DNA from 3 places in the Pseudomonas sp. LBUM1649 genome. Region 3 is predicted to be linked to each of the others. Evidence: riboswitches for the same ligand, from Rfam matches in the RefSeq annotation. Region 3 holds a riboswitch; each other region holds the start of a gene.
What was found. A riboswitch is a leader RNA that binds a small molecule or an ion and turns the genes downstream of it on or off. The one in region 3 is predicted to bind cobalamin.

Region 1 (7,121 bases), 1.0 Mb from region 3:
GCTGTTGGACAACGCGTCCGCCCAGGCGCTGATGCCGATTGAGGTGCGCTCAGCAAGCGGGCAGAAACTGGGACCCGCTGACTGCCACAGGGTGAGACTGGTTGATGGTGAGTCGTGAATCGAGGGCACAAAAAAACAATTAATCGCTACGCGACAAGTTCGACGTAGCTCGACTCCCCACCTCCAGTCGCGCCCGACAACCAACCCCATACGAAGGACAGAGTGGTACGTCCCGCGTGATCAACACCTACCGTGCCACGAGACCAGCCGGACAGAATCTCACCCTCCGTAGTCAGGCAATGAAAAAGAAGCTCGATGGTATCTGGGCCTGTTACGCGGCCGACTTGATTGCCCATGCGGATCTTGCCGCCTTGGTAGGTACCCGAAACGGCATCTCCCTCGACATGGTAATGAAATACCGTGCCTGCACCGGATAGCCCGTGGGCGTTGCCCGCTACCGTAAATCGGCGATTGTTCAAACGCTCGCTGATTTGAGAAAAAGGGATTTCCATAAATGTCGCGTCCTTTAGTCGAGAGGGTCCATTCCAGCGTTCGATAATCCTAACGTGGAAACGATAACAACTGTAGGAGCCGGCTTGCTGCGGCCGGCTCCTACGGGATTAGCGTCAAACCGAAGCCTGGGCTGAAGGGCTCAGAACCTTCCTGTCAGTGGGTACTCGACCGCCAGGCGTATCTGGTCCGTGTCCAGTTCTGCCTGGGCAGTATTGCCCCGATGCACATTGTGCTGCACCGACAGGGTGGTGCCTTTCGCTGCGCCACCTTGCACCACATAGCGCACCTCCAGGTCACGTTCCCAGTGTTTGCCGCCTTCGCCATAACCCAGATAGGCATAGCCGCCTTGCGGGTCGACATGGCTGCCATCGATCTGGCTGCCGCGAACATAAGCGGCGCTCATGGACAGGCCCGGTAACCCCCAGGGGGTGACATCCAGATCGTAGCGAGCTTGCCAGGACTGTTCATTGGGTGCGTTGAAGTCCGACAGCTGGACCGCGTTGCTGATAAAGATCGCGCCGCGGGTGACGTAATCAAACGGCGTGTTTGCATCCACCTTCTGATAACCGAGGCTAAAGCCATGTGGGCCTTGGGTGTAAGTGGATATCAGGCTCCAGGTGGTATTGTCGATCCTGCCGGATAACGACTTGCCCTCATCAGTGGTGCGATACAGGTTCAGGTTGAGTGCCAACGAGCGTCTTTCATCCAGCGGCTGGATGAAGGTGCCACCCAGGTAATGCTGGTTCCAGGTGTCCTCATAGCGCGAGGTATAGATGCTGACGTTCAGGTTTTTTTCCGGTGTAAAGACCATGCCCGCGAGATCGAAGGCATTGCCTTTAACGGCGTTGGAGTAGTTGACCACAAAGCCCTGGTCATGACTGCTGGCATTTCGATCGGTACTTTCGGTGAAATGTCCTGCGACCAGCTTCAGTGCCTCGAACTCTTTGCTGGAGAGAAATACGCCGGTGGCGGTCTCCGGGAGCAGGCGGCTATCGGACGAACTGAATACCGGCGTTTTCACGCGCTGCTCGCCATAGCTCAGCACGGTCGATGACAGGCGGAGTTTGACTGCCGCACCGCCGCGGCTGAACGCGTCCTTGGGATGTCCCTGGTTGTCGAGCCCAAGCAATCGCGCTTTCCCTGCGCGGCCACCGCCGCTGTCCAGTTGTGTGCCGAGATAGGCATGGGCATCCATACCTACCCCGATCAGGCCCTGGGTGAAGCCTGATTGCACCGTACCCATTAGCCCGTAGGCCCATTCTTCGGCGTAGTCATTACGCTCGTCACGCGGTTTGTAGGCATTGCGCGCTGCGTTGTTGCGGGCGCCATTGCGGTACTCGCGATGGTCGTAGACAGTGCGATTGAGCACGCTCCAGGCGCTGTCCTGGATAAATCCATTGGCTTTCGATTGAGCCGAATCAGCGAGTGCGAGTGGACTTGCCAGGGCGAGAAGAATGGCGGATCGGGTAGGCATTTTCGGGGTGTCCACAAACGAATCAGGATGAACGCAAGCGCAGGATGTGCGCGCCGTCAAAGGGGTCAATGAGGTAGTGCGCGTGGACACCGAAGGTGTCCAGAAGGCGTTGTGGGGTCAACACCTCGAGCGGCTTGCCAAGGGCCACCAGGCGTCCCTTTTCCAGCACAGCCAAACGATCACAGGTGAGTGCCTGGTTGAGATCGTGCAAAGCAATCACGGTGGTCACGGGCAATGCGTGAACCACGTGCAGAATCGCCAGCTGGTGCTGGATATCCAGGTGATTGGTCGGTTCGTCCAGCAGCAGGATCTGCGGGCGCTGGGCCAGGGAACGCGCGATATGCACACGCTGACGCTCGCCACCAGAGAGGCTACGCCAGGTGCGCCTGCTCAGGTGCGTCGCATCCACGTCGTGCAGGGCTTGATGGACGATGTCATCGTCCGCCTTCGACCATGGACTCAAGGCCGACAGCCACGGCGTTCGGCCCAGGGCCACGGCATCGAACACACGGATCGCATCCAGTGTGTCGGCTTGCTGTTCAACCACCGCCAGGGTTTGTGCGATGGTTCGCCGCGACAGTGCCTTGAGGCTTTGGCCGGTGAGATGGATGGCTCCCCGGCTGGGGAGACGCACGCCGGCCAGCAGTTTGAGCAGCGTGGATTTTCCCGAACCGTTGGGCCCGATAAGACCCAGGGTTTCGCCACGACGAATGTCCAAGTGGATCTCGTGCAGTAATTCAACATCGCGGATAGAGAATCCGATGCCGGAACAACTCAATACGGGTTCGTCGATAACAGGCGCAGCAGCATTCATCGGGCATTCCTCCGACCGACCAGGATCAGCGCGAACACTGGCGCGCCGACCAATGCAGTGATCACGCCAACCGGAATCACCTGGCCCTTGATCAGCGTCCGGGACAGAACATCGGCGGCAATCAGAAACACCGCACCGCCCAGCGCGCTGGCCGGCAGCAGGCGCGTATGCCGAGTGCCCAGCAACAGCCTTGCGGCGTGGGGTATGACCAGTCCAACAAAACCGATGGAGCCGACAATCGACACCATCACCGCCGTCACCAAGGCGGCACAACTGATCAACAGAAATTGCACAGGACGTACCGCAATGCCGAGCGAGGCCGCGGAGTCGGCGCCAAAGGTGAAGGCATCCAGCGCACGCCGGTGCCACAGGCAAACCGCGAGACCGGCTATCGCAATCGGTACGGCCAGCCACACGGAGGGCCAGCGCACGCCACTGAGATTGCCCAGCAACCAGAACATGATGCCGCGAGCCTGTTCGGAACTGGCCGACTTGGTGATCAAGAACGCCGTGAGCGCATTGAACAGTTGCGAGCCGGCAATCCCCGCCAGGATGATCTGCCCGGTACTGCCAGGCGAACCACTGGCACGGCCCAGCAACACAACGACGGCGAAGGCAGCGACGGCACCGGAAAACGCCCCGACCGACATCGAAATCGCCCCGGCACCCAAGCCCAGCAACGCCACCAGCACCGCCCCCGTCGAGGCCCCCGCGGAAATGCCGAGCAGGTAAGGATCGGCCAACGGGTTACGCAGCAGCGATTGCAGGATCACCCCGCAGGTCGCCAGGCCCGCCCCGCAAGCCGCCGCCACCAGCGCGCGAGTCAGGCGGTAGTTCCAGACGATGCCCTCGTCGATGGGATCGAGGGCGTAACCGGCCGTCCACAGTTTGTTGGCCAGCACCTGGAACACCACACTGGGCTCGATGCGGGTTTCACCGATGGCCACACCGGCAATCACGGCCAGAAGCAGTATCACCAGTGCCAGCAGAGTGCGAATCAGCGTCGCGGTCATTTTGGCAGGTCGTAGCTGTTGATGGCCGTTGCCAGCGATTCGAGACCGTCGAACATTCTCACGCTGGCCTGCATGGCCATGGCGTCGAGGATAATGATGCGGTTGTTTTTCACGGCGTCCATGTTGCGGGTCACGGGATCGCTACGCAGGAATTCCAGCTTTTTTTGATAGTCATCGGCCGGGAAACGACGGCGATCCATGCGGGCGATGACCAGAAACGTCGGGTTGGCCTTGGCGATGGTTTCCCAGCCAACGGTTGGCCACTCTTCGTCGGACTGCACCACATTGCGCACGCCCAAGGTGCCCAGCATGAAGTCGGGAATGCCCTTGTGCCCGGCGACATAGGGATCGATATCCAGACTGGCACTGGAAAACCAGACCAGCGCGCTGGTGTGCGTAAGGTCTTTGTCTTGCACAGAGGCAATGGACTTGGCCAAGCTGGCCTGCAGTTGCGCGTTCAGCTGCTGTGCACGCGCCTGGACATCAAAAACCTCAGCCAGCTGGGTGATGCTTTTGTAGATGCTTTCAATACGAAACGGCTGCAGGCGGGTGCCATCGGCACCCACCAGGTTGTCCTTAGACTCGCAGTCCGAGGGCATGAGATAGGTCGGAATCTGCAGTTCGTGAAACTGCTCGCGGGTAGCGACTGCGCCTTGCGGGCCGACCATCCATTCCAGCTCGACGGCGACCAGTTCCGGGCGTTTGCCGATCACCGACTCGAAACTCGGCTCGTTATCGGCCAGGCGTTCGGTCTTGTCGTTTTGCGCCTTGTACTGACCCAGTACATCATTGAACCACAGCGAAGTACCGACCAGTTTGTCACCGAGTCCCAAGGCAAAGAGCATTTCGGTGCCGGCCTGGCCGATCGTCACAGCCTGGGCGGGGGCCTGCGCGAACGTCAGTGTGCTGCCGCAGTTCTCAATCGTCAGCGGGTAATGAGTGGGGGAGGCATAGGCGAGGGAAGAAACACCCAGGCCTGTGACGAGGGCGAAAAAGCGCGGCAACAGCATGATGCAATCTCCATTTGAACCGTACACGCAGCAAGGGTGCAAGGTCTGGAAAACACATCATCGAGCGCTGCCGAAAAAGCAGTGCAAGGCCCGATCACCTGAGTGACGCGCGCGCAAGGATGTCCTTCCCGGACACCCCGCCGGTTAGTGATTTGTTGCTTGGCCGGCAGGTCTCCTGACTGATGCGTCATGGCGTGCTCCAGCCTTCCCGGGAATCGATCCCAGTGGCAGTTCAGGAGCAGGCTCGGCACCTACAGTTGCGGGGGCAGTTCCGTTTGATGCGTTGGCAGCATCACGGATTCCCTATTAATCCCATTTGGGAACCGGCGGCGGCATGGTAGTCGATCATGCCGCCCGAGGCGAACCCATCTCTTGATCAGAAGCCCCGATAAGAAGTCCCGATCAGAAGTATTTGAGCCAGCCGATATCGCGACGACGCGCCTTCAGTGCGGCGAACCAGCGCACCGGCAGATACAGCGATGCAGCCAGGAGCACGGCCGTCAGCCACACGGCCCACATGCCGTCGAAGCCGAAGTAGTCGCCCTGATTCAGACCGAACAACGCCACGCTGAGCAGATACAGCATTTTCAGCACATAAAGATGGAGCAAGTAGAAGAACATCGGTGCCGCACCAAATACCGCCAGGGTGCTGATCCACTTGTGTTGCCGGGCCCGCTCAAAGCCAAGCAGCAGCAACAGCCCCACGCCTAGCGTCAGACACAGGAACAGCAGGGAAGGTGGGTATTTGGTGATGTTGAAAAAACTCATGAGGGTGTGTGTGGTGTTTTCATAAACCACCCAATGTGCCTCGCCATAACCGTTGACCAGGCGCAGGGTGATGAAGCCGATCAATGCGCTGGCCCCAGCCAGCAACAGATAGCGCTGACGCACGGCGGCCGAGGTTGAGCGTGCGAACCAGGGGCCGATGCAGTAACCCAGGGCGATGACGCCGATCCACGGCAGCACGGGGTAGGAACTGCGCAGGCGCAAGTTGTCGGAGAAATCGATCCAGCCGCGATCATGCAAAATGGCCCAAGGCAGGTGCAGCGCCGATCCGGCCGGGAAGTGCAGGGGATCGAGCAGGTTGTGCCCGCCGACGATGACAAGACCCAGGACACACAGGATTGGCCGAGGTAGCCAGGCCAGTGCAGCGAGGGCAATCATGCTGACACCAATCGCCCAGATCACCTGCAGGTAAATCACAGTGGGGGGGAACTGGAAGGTCCAGGCGAAATTCACCAGGGTGAACTCCAGCACAACCAGGAACAGGCCACGCTTGAACAGGAACATCGATACATCGTTCTTGCCCTGGTGCTTTTCGCCGTACAGGTAAGCGGACAGTCCAGTGAGAAGCACGAACACCGGCGCACATAAATGGGCGAGCGTCCGGCTGAAAAACAACGTCGGCTCAGTGCTGTCGATGAGCATCGGGTCGGCGACCTGGCGGTGCAGAAAAAACGTCTCGCGCACGTGATCCAGCAGCATGAATATGATCACCAAGCCCCTGAGGGCATCGATGGACATCAGGCGCTGGCTTAGGCTGGTGATGGGCGGGATCTGAACAAGGTTTGTCATCGAAAGTCGCAGGCAGGGGGTGGATCACTCTGCCGGTAAACAACCGACAGCCAATGTGTTGATATAACGTAACATATAATGTTGGTTTGTGGGCTAGTTAGTTAACCTGGGCTGCTCGCCCAATGAGTTTTTTTATCATGTAAAGGAGCGCAAACTGAGCGACCTGGCGTTCGAATGACGGGTCGCGGTCGGCTGGCATGTTGTCATCTCGGGCACCCTGGGTAAGGACTTCGCGGGTACGATGAGCGCGCTTGCTGTCGACTGCGGGGGCCGGAGGAGGCGTTTTGAAACCATTTCCGCTCAGACCTGGCGCCTCACCTCTGGACACGTTCCTTCAAGCGTGCCTGCCACGCCGTGACGCTGTTCCGCCAAACTTAACGGAAAAAGCGGTCATCCCAGGCATTCCCAATGCTCGCTACAGGTTGGACTACGACCTGACTCCGTTCATTCAGGATGCGGTTCAAGCCAACAAACGTGAGAGCGAGGATCTCGCCAGAGCCGGGAAGCCGAACAACATCCTGCCGCCGGCAAGCATGCTGGCGGTTTCGGGCGGCGGCGATGCAGGCGCGTTCGCAGCGGGACTGATTGCGGGATGGACCAGCCATGGAACCCGACCCATGTTCAAGGTCGTCACGGGCATTAGCGCGGGTGCCCTGGTCGCCCCTTTCGCTTACCTGGGGCCTGAGTACGACGGTGTGATTCGGTATGTTTCCAACGCAATC
Region 2 (7,121 bases), 2.2 Mb from region 3:
GCGCCGCTGGTTTCACGCAGCAAGCTTGAGCCAGGTGATCTGCTGTTCTTCGCCACCAACGGTCGTCGCGGTCGCGTCAGTCATGCCGGCATCTACCTGGGTGACAACCAGTTCATCCATTCCAGCAGCCGCAAAAGCGGTGGTGTGCGCATCGATAACCTCGGTGACAGCTACTGGAGCAAGACCTTCATCGAAGCCAAGCGTGCTCTCGCCATGGCTCCCGCAGCGACGCCAATCGTCACTGCTCGCAAGTAAGCGCACATTTCGTAAGGCGAACTTAAAGTCTTACTTGAAGTTTGCCTGATAAGCGCTAAAATTCTGATCAATGAATGATGGCAAACCGCCTGCGTAAACCGCAGGCGGTTTTCTTTTCTGCGCTCCCGCAGGAAAAGCCGCAGCCTGATCAGGATGCTCTGCTTATGACGATGTCGGCCCGCCTCGCAATCATGCTGTTCGCAGCGCTGCTCAGTGCTTGTGCCAGCCGTACACCGCCACCTGCGCCGGTGGTTCGCGCGCCCATCGTATTCAGTTCCTCCCAGGAATTTTCTCCTGAAGCGCAAGACGTGCTGTTTCGCGCGTTGGGGCTGGTCGGCACGCCTTATCGCTGGGGCGGCAACACGCCGGACTCCGGTTTTGATTGCAGTGGGCTGATTGGCTACGTCTACCGTGATGTTGCCGGTATTGCTCTGCCCCGCACCACACGCGAAATGATTTCCATGCAAGCGGCCAGTGTCGGCAAGGAAGGCCTGCAAACCGGTGACCTGCTCTTCTTCGCCACCAATGGCGGTTCCCAGGTCAGCCATGCCGGCATTTATGTCGGTGAAGGGCGCTTCGTGCATGCGCCGGCTACCGGTGGCACGGTCAAGCTCGACAGCTTGTCCAAGGCTTATTGGCAGAGAGCCTACCTGAGTGCCAAGCGCGTCCTGCAACCCGAGCATTTGGCGCGTAATCCATAGCAGCCAGAGGGTGTTGTCATGACCGCCCGCACGCTCAACCTCGACGATTCGCTCTATCAGTACCTGCTCGACGTCTCCCTGCGCGAAATGCCGGTGCTCAAGCGCTTGCGCGACGAAACCCAGGCGCTGCCCATGGCGCGCTGGCAGGTGGCACCGGAGCAGGGGCAGTTTCTCGCCTTGCTGGTAAAACTCACCGGTGCCCGACGTGTGCTGGAAGTCGGCACCTTCACCGGTTACAGCGCCCTGTGCATGGCAGCGGCATTGCCGGATGACGGCTCGCTGATCTGCTGTGACATTCCCGGGGACTACAACGCCATCGCGCGCCGCTATTGGCAGGAGGCCGGCCTGTCGGGGCGAATCGATCTGCGTTTGGCACCGGCGCTGGAAACCCTCGGCAGGCTGGACGACTCAGGCCAGTTCGATCTGGTGTTCATTGATGCTGACAAGGCCAATTACCCGGCCTACCTGGAACACGCACTACGCCTGTTGCGTACCGGTGGCCTGGCGGTATTCGATAACACGCTGTGGAGTGGTCGGGTGCTTGAGGACAATCCCGAGAGCGCCGATACCCGTGCGATCCAGGCGCTCAATCTTGCCCTGAAGGATGACGCGCGGGTGGATTTGTCGCTGTTGCCGTTGGGGGATGGGCTTACGCTCTGCCGTAAACGCTAATCCCTTGTGGGAGCGAGCCTGCTCGCGAATGCGGTGGGTCAGTCACATTAATGTCGGCTGACACGCCCTTTTCGCGAGCAGGCTCGCTCCCACAGGTGTGTTGTCAATATTTAACCGCCGACACCCGCCACACCTTGTTCCCCACATCATCGGCCACCAGCAAATCCCCTTGCTGATCGATCACCACACCCACCGGCCGGCCCATGGCTTTTTCCTCGTCATTGAGGAATCCGGTGAGCACATCCACCGGTTGCCCGCTCGGTTTGCCGCTGCTAAAGGGCACGAAAATCACTTTGTAACCGCTGTGCGGCTTGCGGTTCCATGAGCCATGTTGGCCGATGAATGCGCCTTCCTTGAACTGCGCCGGCAACCTGTTGCCTTCGGCGAATGTCAGGCCCAGTGAGGCGGTGTGGGGGCCCACCGCGTAGTCCGGGGCAATCGCCTTGGCCACCAGGTCGGGGTTTTGCGGTTCGACCCGAATGTCGATGTGCTGGCCGTAATAGCTGAATGGCCAGCCATAGAAGCCGCCATCTTTGACCGAGGTGATGTAGTCCGGCACGAGGTCGCTGCCGATTTCGTCTCGCTCGTTGACGGCCGTCCACAGCGCCCCGCTTTGTGGCTCCCAGGCCATGCCGTTGGGGTTGCGCAGGCCTGAAGCGAAGATCCGGTGGTTACCGGTAGCGCGATCCACTTCCCAGATCGCCGCGCGCCCTTGCTCCTGGTCCATGCCGTTTTCGCCGACGTTACTGTTGGAGCCCACCGTGACGTACAGCTTGCTGCCGTCCTTGCTGGCGATGACGTTTTTGGTCCAGTGGTGATTCAGGGTGCCCCCCGGCAGGTCGACGACTTTGATCGGTTGTGACTTGATTGCCGTGTCACCGTTTTCATAGTGGAAGCGCAACAGCCGGTCGGTGTCGGCAACGTACAGGTCACTGCCGACCAGGGTCATGCCAAAGGGCGAGTTGAGGTTTTCCAGGAATACCGTGCGGGTTTCGGCGATGCCATCGTGGTTGGTGTCGCGCAGCAGTGTGATGCGGTTCGGGCTCGGCACGGCGGCACCGGCGCGCCCCATGACTTTCTTGGTGATCCAGCCCTTGATGCCTTTGTTGTCATCGGGTTTGGGCGGGGCATTGGTTTCGGCGACCAGCACGTCGCCATTGGGCAGCACGTATAGCCAGCGCGGATGATCGAGGTTCTCGGCAAATGCGCCGACCTGAGTGCCGCTGGCCGCGACGGGTTTTGCGCCGTCCGCCCAGCCGATGGCCGGGGCGATGTTCATCGTCGGGAACAGTGTCTTGTTCGGTTCCGGGAGCTTGGGGGACGGCCCGGTGCCGTCGTTGACTTGCAAGCGGGCGGTTTCGCCACAGGCGGCGAGCCCTCCCGCTAACGCGATGACGAAAACCAGCTGAGACGTGCGCATTGCTGACATTCCCTATGAATGAAGTGACTTAAATCATAGAGAAGCGTGACAGCCCGATGGTTCAACCCTAGCCGCGAGCTTCCTTGAGCAGCACGGCGATACCGGGGTGATAGTGGCCGGCTTCATTGCGCAGTTTGCGGTAGGCATAAGGGAAATACCAGGCCACGGCGCAGCAGTGCTCCTTTTGCAGGTCATCGACCATGTCCTGGAGTTCTTCGGGGGTGGTCCCTTGTTGGCTCTTGTGCGGTGCGACGAACAGGCAGCCGATTTTCAGGTCGCTGGCGTAGCTGATTTTTTTCGCGTCGCTGGTGATGTCTTGCAGGGCCTGGGTCAGGTTCAGGCTGTTGACCCGTGGCCAGCGTTGGGTGGTCTGCAGCCAGGCGCGTGCTTCGGTCGTGGCGATAAACAGATCGGCGCGGCCGTTGCGTTCGCCTTCTTCGGTCTGTTTGCGCGTGGGCGATTGTTGCAGCGTGATCATCTCGGCCATCCATGCGGCGGCGGAAAGCAGGCCGAGGTTGGCTTTTTCGTCGAGCCAGTAGGGTGTCTCGCTGTCGCCGCGCACGGCGTTATAGCGGTCGATACAGACGAACCAGCGTTCCAGTACCCGACGCAGGAATTCCAGCTTCGGATTGCTGATGATCATGCCTTGCATGGGACTCACCCTTGTTCTTGTATTGTGGGGTTGTGGCTATTTGATATCGCCGCTGTGAGTGTGACACAAGATTGACGTCATTTTATGGATGGGTGGTAGTTATTCGTTCCGGTACCGCGTCTTCAATTGACGCTCCACCCCCAACCCTCTAACCTTCGCCGCTTGTTTCAGGTGCTCTGTGACTTGGGTCGACAGAGTGAAACAGGGAAGCCGGTGAGTGAGCGCTTCAGTCGATGAAGCCCTGCGATCCCGGCGCTGCCCCCGCAACGGTAAATGAGTGAAAACTGCGTCTGAAGCCACTGCGTCGATCTGTGACGCGGGAAGGCGCGCAGTCCGGCATCACGCCGCTCATGAGCCCGGAGACCGGCCTGATCCATCCAAGCGGCATCACGGTGGGCGATGCCAGGCTTCTTGCCATCTATTCTTGTGCCTGCCCGCCGTTAATCCTGCCTCAACGGAGAGCTCCCCATGTCTGATACCCCTGATCGTGACGAACGTCATCTGGCGCGCATGCTGCGCAAAAAGGCCGTGATCGACGAACGCATCGCCAATTCCCCGAACGAATGCGGACTGCTGCTGGTGCTCACCGGCAACGGCAAAGGCAAGAGCAGCTCGGCGTTCGGCATGCTCGCGCGCGCCATGGGGCATGGCATGCAGTGCGGAGTGGTGCAGTTCATCAAGGGGCGCAACAGCACCGGCGAAGAGTTGTTCTTCCGACGCGTCCCCGAGCAGGTGCGTTTTCATGTGATGGGCGAGGGCTTCACCTGGGAGACCCAGGATCGCCAGCGCGACATCGCGGCTGCCGAAGCGGCCTGGGCGGTGTCGCAGCAACTGCTGCGCGATCCATCGATCGGCCTGGTGGTGCTGGACGAACTGAACATCGCCCTCAAGCACGGCTACCTCGATCTCGATCAGGTGCTCAGCGATTTGCAGGCGCGCCCGCCCATGCAGCACGTGGTGGTCACCGGTCGCGGCGCCAAGCCGGAGATGGTCGAGCTGGCTGACACCGTCACCGAAATGGGCATGATCAAGCACGCCTTCCAGGCCGGTATCAAAGCGCAAAAAGGCGTCGAGCTGTGAATCAACCTCTTCATTGCCCGGCAGTACTGATTGCCGCGCCGGCGTCCGGTCAGGGCAAGACCACCGTGACCGCCGCGCTGGCCCGGTTGCATCGTAACCAGGGACGCAAGGTTCGCGTGTTCAAGTGCGGCCCGGATTTTCTCGACCCGATGATCCTCGAACGCGCCAGCGGTGCGCCGGTGTATCAGCTGGACATGTGGATGGTCGGCGAGCAGGACAGTCGCCGCCTGTTGTGGGAGGCTGCCAGCGACGCCGACCTGATCCTGATCGAAGGCGTCATGGGGCTGTTCGATGGTACGCCGTCCAGTGCTGATCTGGCGCGGCATTTCGGCGTGCCGGTGCTCGGTGTGATCGACGGCACCGCCATGGCCCAGACCTTTGGTGCACTGGCCCTGGGCCTGGCGCGCTATCAGCCGGACTTGCCGTTTGCCGGCGTGCTGGCCAACCGCGTGGGCACCCTGCGCCACGCACAACTGCTCGAAGGCAGCCTGACCGAAGGCCTGCGCTGGTACGGCGCGTTGTCCCGGGAGATCGGGATCGAATTGCCGAGCCGCCACCTTGGCCTGGTGCAGGCCAGTGAGTTGAATGACCTGGATGTGCGCCTCGATGCAGCGGCCGACGCCCTGGCCAGCAGTTGTGAGGTCGCGCTCCCGCCGGCGGTGGAATTCGCCGCGCCAGATGTGGTGACTGTTGAACCCTTGCTGGCTGGCGTGCGCATTGCCGTGGCCCGTGATGAAGCGTTTGCCTTTACCTATGGCGCGAGCCTGGATTTGTTGCGGGCGATGGGGGCCGAACTGCGGTTTTTCTCGCCGATCCGTGACGCCGCGCTGCCACACGCTGATAGCCTCTATCTGCCGGGCGGTTACCCGGAATTGCACCACGTGGCGCTGTCGCAGAACACCTCGATGCTGACTGCAATCCGCGCTCACCACGCCGCCGGCAAACCCTTGCTGGCCGAATGCGGCGGCATGCTTTATTTGCTCGATTCGCTGACCGATGTCGAGGGCACGCGTGCAGAGCTGGTGGGCTTGTTGAAGGGCGATGCGGTAATGCAGAAGCGCCTTGCTGCATTGGCTCTGCAAGCGGTGGAGCTGCCGGAAGGCTCATTGCGCGGGCACACTTATCATCATTCGCTGACCAGTACCGAGCTTGAGCCGATTGCCCGTGGTCTGAGTCCTAACGGCGGGCGAGGGGCAGAGGCGGTATATCGTGAGGGGCGGATGACAGCCTCTTATGTGCACTTCTATTTTCCGTCCAATCCGTCGGCGATTGCCGCGCTGTTTGCGCCTGACCGTTCGGACGCCTTCGCGAGCAGGCTCGCTCCCACATTGGTAAGTGAATTGCCTGAAGAAATGCGGTCCACTGTGGGAGCGAGCCTGCTCGCGAAGAGGCCATGACCGACAACGCCTTCTCCGACGCCGAACGCGCAGCGGTCTACCGCGCCATAGGCGAACGCCGCGATATGCGTCACTTCGCTGGCGGCGCGGTCGAGCCCGAGTTGCTGCGGCGCCTGCTCGAAGCCGCGCATCAGGCACCGAGTGTGGGCCTGATGCAGCCCTGGCGCTTCATCCGCATCAGCGATCGAGCCTTGCGCAGCCAGATCCAGCTGCTGGTGGAGCAAGAACGCATCCGCACCGCCGAGGCCCTCGGTGAGCGCACCGACGAGTTCATGCAGCTCAAGGTCGAGGGCATCAACGATTGCGCCGAGGTGCTGGTCGCCGCGCTGATGGACGATCGCGAACGGCATATCTTCGGTCGTCGTACCCTGCCGGAAATGGACCTGGCCTCGTTGTCCTGCGCGATCCAGAACCTCTGGCTGGCGTCCCGCGCCGAAGGGCTGGGCATGGGTTGGGTCTCGCTGTTCGAACCGCAAGCCCTGGCGGACCTGCTGGGCCTGCCACCTGGCGCCAAGCCCTTGGCCATTCTCTGCCTGGGACCGGTCAAGGCCTTCTATCCGGCGCCGATGCTGGTACTCGAAGGCTGGGCGCAGGCGCGTCCGCTGAGTGAGCTGTTGTATGAAAATTATTGGGGAGTGAGTCAATGAGTGTGGCGTTATTGAGTGTCGCCGCGGTGGCGCTGGATGCGCTGCTGGGTGAACCCAAACGCTGGCATCCGCTGGTGGCGTTCGGCCGTTTTGCCGAGCGCATCGAGCAACGTTTCAATGGCGGCGGCCGCGGCTGGCGCAGCCATGGGGTCACCGCGTGGGTGATCGCCGTATTGCCGCTGACCCTGTTGGCCACGGCTTTCTCATGGGCACCTTACGTCGGCTGGATCGTCGAGATTCTCGCGCTCTATTGCGCCCTGGGCATGCGCAGCCTCGGCGAGCATGTCACGCCTGTGG
Region 3 (7,121 bases):
CAAGCTTCCGGCCGGCGACTCGCCAAACACGTGCAAGCCGTCGCGGATCTGCGACTCTTTCAAGTCGCACAGGTACGTGTCCAGGCGCGGCAGCCAGATCGCCGCGTCGGCATCGCTGTCCAGTTGTTCGTCCAGTTGCAGCTCGCGGTCGATGTGGGTGTCGCGCACCAGTTGCAGGATGTCGCGCTGCAATTCCCGGGCACGGCGCGGGTCGAGCAATTGCGCCTCGTAATACTCGTCAGCTAACAGTTCGAGGTTGCGCAGCGGGCCGTAGGTCTCGGCGCGGGTCAGCGGCGGCATCAAGTGATCGATGATCACCGCTTGGGTGCGACGCTTGGCCTGGGCGCCTTCGCCCGGGTCGTTGACGATGAACGGATAGATGTTCGGCAGCGGCCCGAGCAGCGCATCCGGCCAGCAGTGCTCCGACAGCCCCACGCCCTTGCCCGGCAGCCATTCCAGGTTGCCGTGCTTGCCGACATGGATCACGCCGTGGGCGCCGTAGGTGTTACGCAACCAGAAATAGAACGCCAGGTAGCCATGGGGCGGCACCAGGTCTGGGTCGTGATACACCGCACTTGGATCGACCTGGTAACCCCGCGCCGGCTGGATGCCGACGAAGGTCAGGCCAAAGCGCAACCCGGCAATCATCATCCGCCCGCCACGACACATCGGATCACTGTCGGGCGCGCCCCAGCGTTCCAGCACCGCCTGACGATTGGCTTGCGGCAGCGCGTTGAACATCTGCAGGTAATCGTCCATGGCCAGGCTTTGCTGGCAAGGGCGTTGATCGAGGGTATCGAGGTCGTTGCTGACACCGCCGAGCAATTGCTGGATCAACCCGGTGCCGCTGTCGGGCAACCCGGCTGGCAGCGGATAGCCTTCTTGATGAAGCGCACGCAGGATATTCAACGCCGCAGCCGGCGTATCGAGCCCGACGCCGTTGCCTATCCGACCATCGCGGGTCGGGTAATTTGCCAGAATCAGCGCTATGCGTTTTTCGCCATTGGGCACCCGCGCCAGATCGATCCAGCGCCGCGCCAGCTGCGCGACAAAATCCATTCGTTCCGGCTGCGCGCGGTAGCAGACCACGTCGGACTGACCGCGCTCGCTGCGCCAGGCCAGGTCCTTGAAGCTGATCGGCCGACTGATGATGCGCCCGTCCAGTTCCGGCAACGCAATGTGCATCGCCAGGTCACGCGGACCGAGGCCCTGTTCGCTGGCACGCCATCCGGGCTCGTTGTCCTGGGCGCAAATGGCCTGGATCACCGGGATGTTACGGCGAAACGGTCGCAAATGCGGTGCTTCAGGGCTCGATTGTGCGAAACCGGTGGTGTTGAGAATCACCCCCGCCTCGACTTCATCCAGCCAGTCCTCGACCACGCAAAGGCAGCCGGGCTCTTTTAGACTGGCCAGCGCAATGGGCAACGGATTAAGCCCCGCCGCCTGCAAACGCTGGCAGAAAATATCGATGAAAGCGGTGTTCGCCGCCTGCAAATGCGAGCGGTAAAACAGAACCGCCGCAACCGGTTGACCGGCCTGCCACTCGCCTTGCCAGTCGCTCAATTGCGCGGGGCTTTTTTGCGGGTGGTAAATCGCCGTGCGCGGCAGGGTTTGTGGCTCGGCCCAGGTGTAGTCGCGATCCAGCCAGCGATTGGCCAGGCAGCGGAAAAAGTCGAGGGCATTGCCCATGCCGCCCTGTCGCAGAAATTGCCAAAGCCGGTCGCGATCCTCAACGCCCACGGTGCTCAGGTCACTGAGATCCGGGTCCGGGCGATCATCGCCCGGCACCAGAATCAGCTGCACACCACGCTGCGACAACTCCACCAGCCGCTCGACGCCGTAACGCCAATAGGCAATGCCGCCGTGCAGCGAAATCAGAATGACTTTGGCGTGACGCAGTACTTCGTCGACATACAGATCGACTGAAGCATGATTCTGCACCTGCATCGGGTTGGCCAGGCGCACGCTCGGGTAGTCGTCGGGTAACTGCTGCGCCGCTTCGGCGAGCAGGGCCAGGCTGGAGTCGCCGCTGCACAGGATCACCAGTTCGGCGGGGGTTTGTCCAAGGTCGACAATGTTGTCATCCGACACGAATCCGCCGGGCTGGGTCCTGAGCAGGTGCATGGGTTACACGCTGAGCGCGGCGCGCAATTGCGCTTCGAGCATTGCAGCGTCCAGTGCCTGGCCAATCAACACCAGACGGGTGGTGCGCGCTTCTTCGGCGCCCCACTGACGGTCGAAATGCTTGTCGAAACGGGTGCCCACGCCCTGGATCAGCAGGCGCATCGGTTTGTTCGGGACCGCGGCAAAGCCTTTGACGCGCAGGATGCCGTGCTGAACCACCAGTTGGGTCAGCGCGTCCATCAGCAGACTTTCGTCGGATGCCGGCAGTTCGATGGAGATCGAATCGAAGGCATCGTGATCGTGGTCATCATGCTCCCCCTCAACATCAGCGTCGCCGTCATGGTGATGATCGTGATGGCTGTGGCGGCTGTCGATGTGTTCTTCGGAACCGGCGCCAAGGCCGATCAGCACGTCCAGCGGCAGGCGGCCGCTGCAGGCTTCGATGACTTTCACCGCTGGCGGCAATTCCTCGGCGACTTCCAGGCGCACACGGGCCAGGTCTTCAGGGCTGATCAGGTCGGCCTTGTTGAGGATCACCAGGTCGGCGCTGGACAGCTGGTCGGCGAACAGCTCGTGCAGCGGCGATTCGTGGTCCAGGTTCGGGTCAAGTTTGCGCTGGGCGTCGACCTGGTCCGGGAACGCGGCGAAGGTGCCAGCCGCCACGGCCGGGCTATCGACCACGGTAATCACCGCATCAACGGTGCAGGCGCTGCGGATTTCCGGCCACTGGAAGGCCTGGACCAGAGGTTTAGGCAGGGCGAGGCCGGACGTTTCGATCAGGATATGGTCGAGGTCGCCGCGACGGGCCACCAGTTCGCGCATCACCGGGAAGAACTCTTCTTGTACGGTGCAGCACAGGCAGCCGTTGGCCAGTTCGTAGACACGGCCATTGGCTTCTTCTTCGGTGCAACCGATGGAGCACTGCTTGAGGATTTCGCCGTCAATGCCCAGCTCGCCGAACTCGTTGACGATCACCGCGATGCGGCGGCCCTGGGCGTTGTCGAGCATGTGCCGCAGCAGGGTGGTTTTGCCCGAGCCGAGGAAGCCGGTGACGATGGTGACGGGGAGTTTGGCCAGTGTTTTCATCGGATGCCCTTTGGCAAGGTGGCGGGCATACGGGACGAGAACCGGCTACGCACAAACGCGCCGGAAGCGTTCGCCACCGGATCACCCCGCCCGGTTGTTGTGAGAATCTGTATCGAGGCAGGTCTCCTGGCTGACGGCTGGCCAGTCGTTGGACTGGCGGTTGCTGCGCCTTCCCGCTCGCACCATGGCTGGCGCATGCAGTGGCATGGCAGAAACTGAACCGTTCACAGTTGCGGGGGCAGCCGCGGCATTGACCGCGTTCCCTTCTTAGCTTCGACAAACGCCGAAGAACCTCGAAAGCGCAAGGCTACGCATGGTATTGGGGCGGGTCAATGTCCGATCAGAGAACCTGTGGGCAGGAGCGCTACCTGTGGCGAGGGGATTTAGCGAAACGTCGCACCGCCCCGTTCGGCGGCGAAGCCGTCGCAAAACCTGCTTGTGGGGTATGACAGAAAAATGCAGGGGGCCGCTTCGCAGCCCAACGGGGATAAATCCCCTCGCCACAGGTCCCCTCGCCACAAAGATGAGAACCCTTCCAATTGACGCCCGCCCCTCGCCCATGCTCTCCTACGCATCTTGTTACGGGTGCCCTTCACAGGGTGAAACGGGAAACCGGTGAATCATGTGCTTTACTTCAAGCCATGTCAGTCCGGTGCTGCCCCCGCAACGGTAAACGAGCGAAGCGTCAGATCCACTGTGCCAATGCGGCATGGGAAGGTGACGCTGGAAGGTTTAGGCTAACGCCTGCGCCCCTCGTGAGCCCGGAGACCGGCCCGCAACACAAAGTGACCAACACGATCACTCAAATCAACAAACCCGCGGTGGGCGGGCGCTGTTCGGACTTCTGCGCGCTCGGTCGTGCGGGGCTCTGCTTGCGCTCATATTCCCCGCTGACAGAACAGAGGGAAGCGCCATGTCGATTATCAGCAGCACCGGCCACAGCAGTACCGCCAGCAGCACCACTACCCTGTCCCAACGCCTGATCGCCGCCGTTTGTGCGTCGATCCTCGGCGCTAGCCTTGTGTATTTCGCCGGCTTCTCGCACATCGAAGCCGTTCACAACGCTGCTCACGATACGCGCCACAGTTCCGCGTTCCCGTGCCATTGAGACCTGCCGACATGATCAAGCGTATTGCGCAAACCGCAGGTTTCACCGGGCTGCTGGCCGCCCTGCTGCTGACCTTGCTGCAAAGTTTCTGGGTCGCCCCGCTGATTTTGCAGGCCGAGACCTACGAAAAATCCGAGCCGGCCGCCGTTGAAGTCCACGAACACGCCGCGGGCGTCGCTGCCCACACCCACGACGCCCAAGCCTGGGAGCCGGAAGACGGCTGGCAGCGCGTGCTGTCGACCACTGGCGGTAACCTGGTGGTGGCGGTCGGTTTCGCCCTGATGCTCGCCGGTCTCTATACCCTGTGCGCGCCGACCAAAACCTCCCAGGGCCTGCTCTGGGGCCTGGCCGGTTATGCGACTTTCGTGCTGGCGCCGACCATTGGCCTGCCGCCTGAACTGCCAGGCACGGCGGCTGCCGATCTGGCGCAACGGCAGATTTGGTGGATCGGCACCGCCGCCTCCACCGCAGTCGGCATCGCCCTGATCGTGTTCAGCCGTCACTGGCTGATGAAGATCCTCGGCGTGGCGATCCTTGCCGTTCCGCATGTGATTGGCGCACCGCAACCGCAAGTGCACTCGATGCTCGCCCCGCAAGCCCTGGAGGCGCAGTTCAAAATCGCTTCGCAGCTGACCAACGTCGCGTTCTGGCTGGCCCTGGGCCTGATCAGCGCCTGGTTGTTCCGCCGCAAAAGCGATGGCCAGTACCACGCATGACTGACCTCAGCACAGCGCCGACCCTGGTGGTCGGCCTGGGCTGCCAGCGCGGCTGCCCCGTCAGCACGTTGCGGGCACTGCTCGACCAGGCACTGCAGGCGCACCAGATCGAACTGCATCAGATCAAGGCCCTGGCCAGCATCGATTTGAAGCGCGACGAACCGGCCCTGATCGAACTGGCCGAACAGCTTGGGTTACAGATGCTGTACTTCAGCAGCGAACAATTGGCCGCCTATCAACCGCACCTCAGCCACCATTCGCAGATCGCGTTCGAGCGTACCGGCTGTTACGGCGTGGCGGAAAGTGCCGCTCTGGCATTAGCCGAACAGCTGACCCAGTCACCGGCGAAATTGCTGATCCCGCGACAAAAATATGCCCAGGCCACTCTCGCATTGGCTGGCGCCGCGTAAAATCCTCGATAATCCGCGCATTCGATCATGAGCAATCTTCATCTGAAGCCTTGCCCAGCCCCCATTTTCAACAGGAACCTTTGATGACCGTCTACTTCATTGGCGCAGGTCCCGGCGACCCCGAACTGATCACCGTCAAAGGCCAGCGGCTGATTCGCGGCTGCCCGGTGATCATCTATGCCGGATCGCTGGTGCCCGCCGCCGTGCTGGAAGGACACCGCGCCGAACAGGTGGTCAACAGCGCCGAACTGCACCTGGAACAGATCATCGAACTGATCAAGACGGCCCATGCCAAGGGTCAGGACGTGGCTCGCGTGCATTCCGGAGACCCGAGCCTGTATGGCGCCATAGGCGAGCAGATTCGCCATCTGCGTGAGCTCGATATTCCTTTTGAAATCATTCCCGGCGTCACCGCGACGGCCGCCTGCGCGGCTCTGTTGGGCGCGGAACTGACCTTGCCGGACGTATCGCAGAGCGTGATCCTGACTCGCTACGCCGACAAGACCGCGATGCCCGCGGGCGAAGAACTGGGCAGCCTGGCGCAGCACGGGGCGACCATGGCGATCCATTTGGGGGTCAAGCATCTGCAGAAAATCCTCGCCCAATTGCTGCCGCATTACGGCGCGGACTGCCCGATTGCAGTGATTCACCGGGCGACCTGGCCGGATCAGGACTGGGTGGTGGGGACATTGGCGGACGTTGCGGCAAAGGTTGAAGCCAAGGGGTTTCGGCGGACGGCGTTGATTCTGGTGGGTCGGGTGTTGGGCAGTGAGCAGTTCAGCGAGTCGTCGCTGTATCGTGCGGGGCATGCGCATCTGTATAGGCCCTGAACCAAGCACACCCTGTGGCGAGGGGATTTATCCCCGTTGGGTCGCGAAGCGGCCCCCTCCATTCTTCAGGCGTACCCCGCAAGCTCGTATAGCGACGGCTTCGCCGTCGAACGGGGCGGTGCGACGTTTCGCTAAATCCCCTCGCCACAGGTTGTCCATCGCCCATAAAAAAACGGCGCTCACGGGGCGCCGTTTTTTGTGCCGCAGCGAACACCTTAGTAGTAGGCGTTTTCTTTCTGCGTGTGATCAGTCACGTCACGCACACCCTTGAGCTCGGGAATACGCTCGAGCAAGGTGCGCTCGATGCCTTCCTTCAGGGTCACGTCGGCCTGGCCGCAGCCCTGGCAACCGCCACCGAACTGCAGGACGGCGATGCCGTCTTCGACCACGTCGATCAGGCTGACCTGGCCGCCGTGGCTGGCCAGCCCCGGGTTGATCTCGGTTTGCAGATAGTAATTGATACGCTCGTTCACCGGACTATCGGCATTGACCATCGGCACTTTGGCGTTAGGCGCCTTGATGGTTAGCTGGCCGCCCATGCGGTCGGTGGCGTAGTCGACAACGGCATCGTCCAGGAAAGCTTCGCTGAAATGGTCGATGTACGCGGTGAAGCTTTTCAGCCCCAGCGCGGTGTCTTCGGGTTTTTCTTCGCCCGGCTTGCAGTAGGCAATGCAGGTTTCGGCGTACTGGGTGCCAGGCTGGGTGATAAAGACGCGGATGCCGATGCCCGGGGTGTTCTGCTTGGAAAGCAGATCAGCCAGGTAATCGTGGGCGGCGTCGGTGATGGTGATAGCGGTCATGGAAACTCCTCGCAGGCTTGGGCGCAGTTTACGCCAATCATCGCGCC

Region 1: it holds a riboswitch for cobalamin, as region 3 does, so the genes downstream of both, ACA058_RS13520 (ABC transporter substrate-binding protein) here and cobW (cobalamin biosynthesis protein CobW) in region 3, are expected to answer to the same signal.
Region 2: it holds a riboswitch for cobalamin, as region 3 does, so the genes downstream of both, cobO (cob(I)yrinic acid a,c-diamide adenosyltransferase) here and cobW (cobalamin biosynthesis protein CobW) in region 3, are expected to answer to the same signal.

The regions. Positions count from the first base shown of each region.
Region 1 is NZ_CP166807.1:2,877,174-2,884,294, forward strand. Features, by position in the region: gene ACA058_RS13495 (winged helix-turn-helix transcriptional regulator) at 1-118, shown strand, start outside; gene ACA058_RS13500 (avidin-fold protein) at 147-512, opposite strand; gene ACA058_RS13505 (OprD family porin) at 653-1,987, opposite strand; gene ACA058_RS13510 (ABC transporter ATP-binding protein) at 2,010-2,801, opposite strand; gene ACA058_RS13515 (FecCD family ABC transporter permease) at 2,798-3,814, opposite strand; gene ACA058_RS13520 (ABC transporter substrate-binding protein) at 3,811-4,824, opposite strand; cobalamin riboswitch at 4,973-5,167, opposite strand; gene ACA058_RS13525 (acetyltransferase domain-containing protein) at 5,227-6,399, opposite strand; gene ACA058_RS13530 (patatin-like phospholipase family protein) at 6,684-7,121, shown strand, end outside.
Region 2 is NZ_CP166807.1:1,766,012-1,773,132, forward strand. Features, by position in the region: gene ACA058_RS08170 (C40 family peptidase) at 1-255, shown strand, start outside; gene ACA058_RS08175 (C40 family peptidase) at 420-956, shown strand; gene ACA058_RS08180 (O-methyltransferase) at 975-1,628, shown strand; gene ACA058_RS08185 (PQQ-dependent sugar dehydrogenase) at 1,732-3,048, opposite strand; gene ACA058_RS08190 (hypothetical protein) at 3,116-3,700, opposite strand; cobalamin riboswitch at 3,853-4,086, shown strand; gene cobO (cob(I)yrinic acid a,c-diamide adenosyltransferase) at 4,169-4,780, shown strand; gene ACA058_RS08200 (cobyrinic acid a,c-diamide synthase CobB) at 4,777-6,177, shown strand; gene bluB (5,6-dimethylbenzimidazole synthase) at 6,174-6,824, shown strand; gene cbiB (adenosylcobinamide-phosphate synthase CbiB) at 6,821-7,121, shown strand, end outside.
Region 3 is NZ_CP166807.1:3,920,459-3,927,579, forward strand. Features, by position in the region: gene cobN (cobaltochelatase subunit CobN) at 1-2,124, opposite strand, end outside; gene cobW (cobalamin biosynthesis protein CobW) at 2,128-3,210, opposite strand; cobalamin riboswitch at 3,310-3,521, opposite strand; cobalamin riboswitch at 3,777-4,001, shown strand; gene ACA058_RS18195 (CbtB domain-containing protein) at 4,124-4,318, shown strand; gene ACA058_RS18200 (CbtA family protein) at 4,330-5,034, shown strand; gene ACA058_RS18205 (cobalamin biosynthesis protein) at 5,031-5,444, shown strand; gene cobM (precorrin-4 C(11)-methyltransferase) at 5,528-6,274, shown strand; gene nfuA (Fe-S biogenesis protein NfuA) at 6,490-7,074, opposite strand.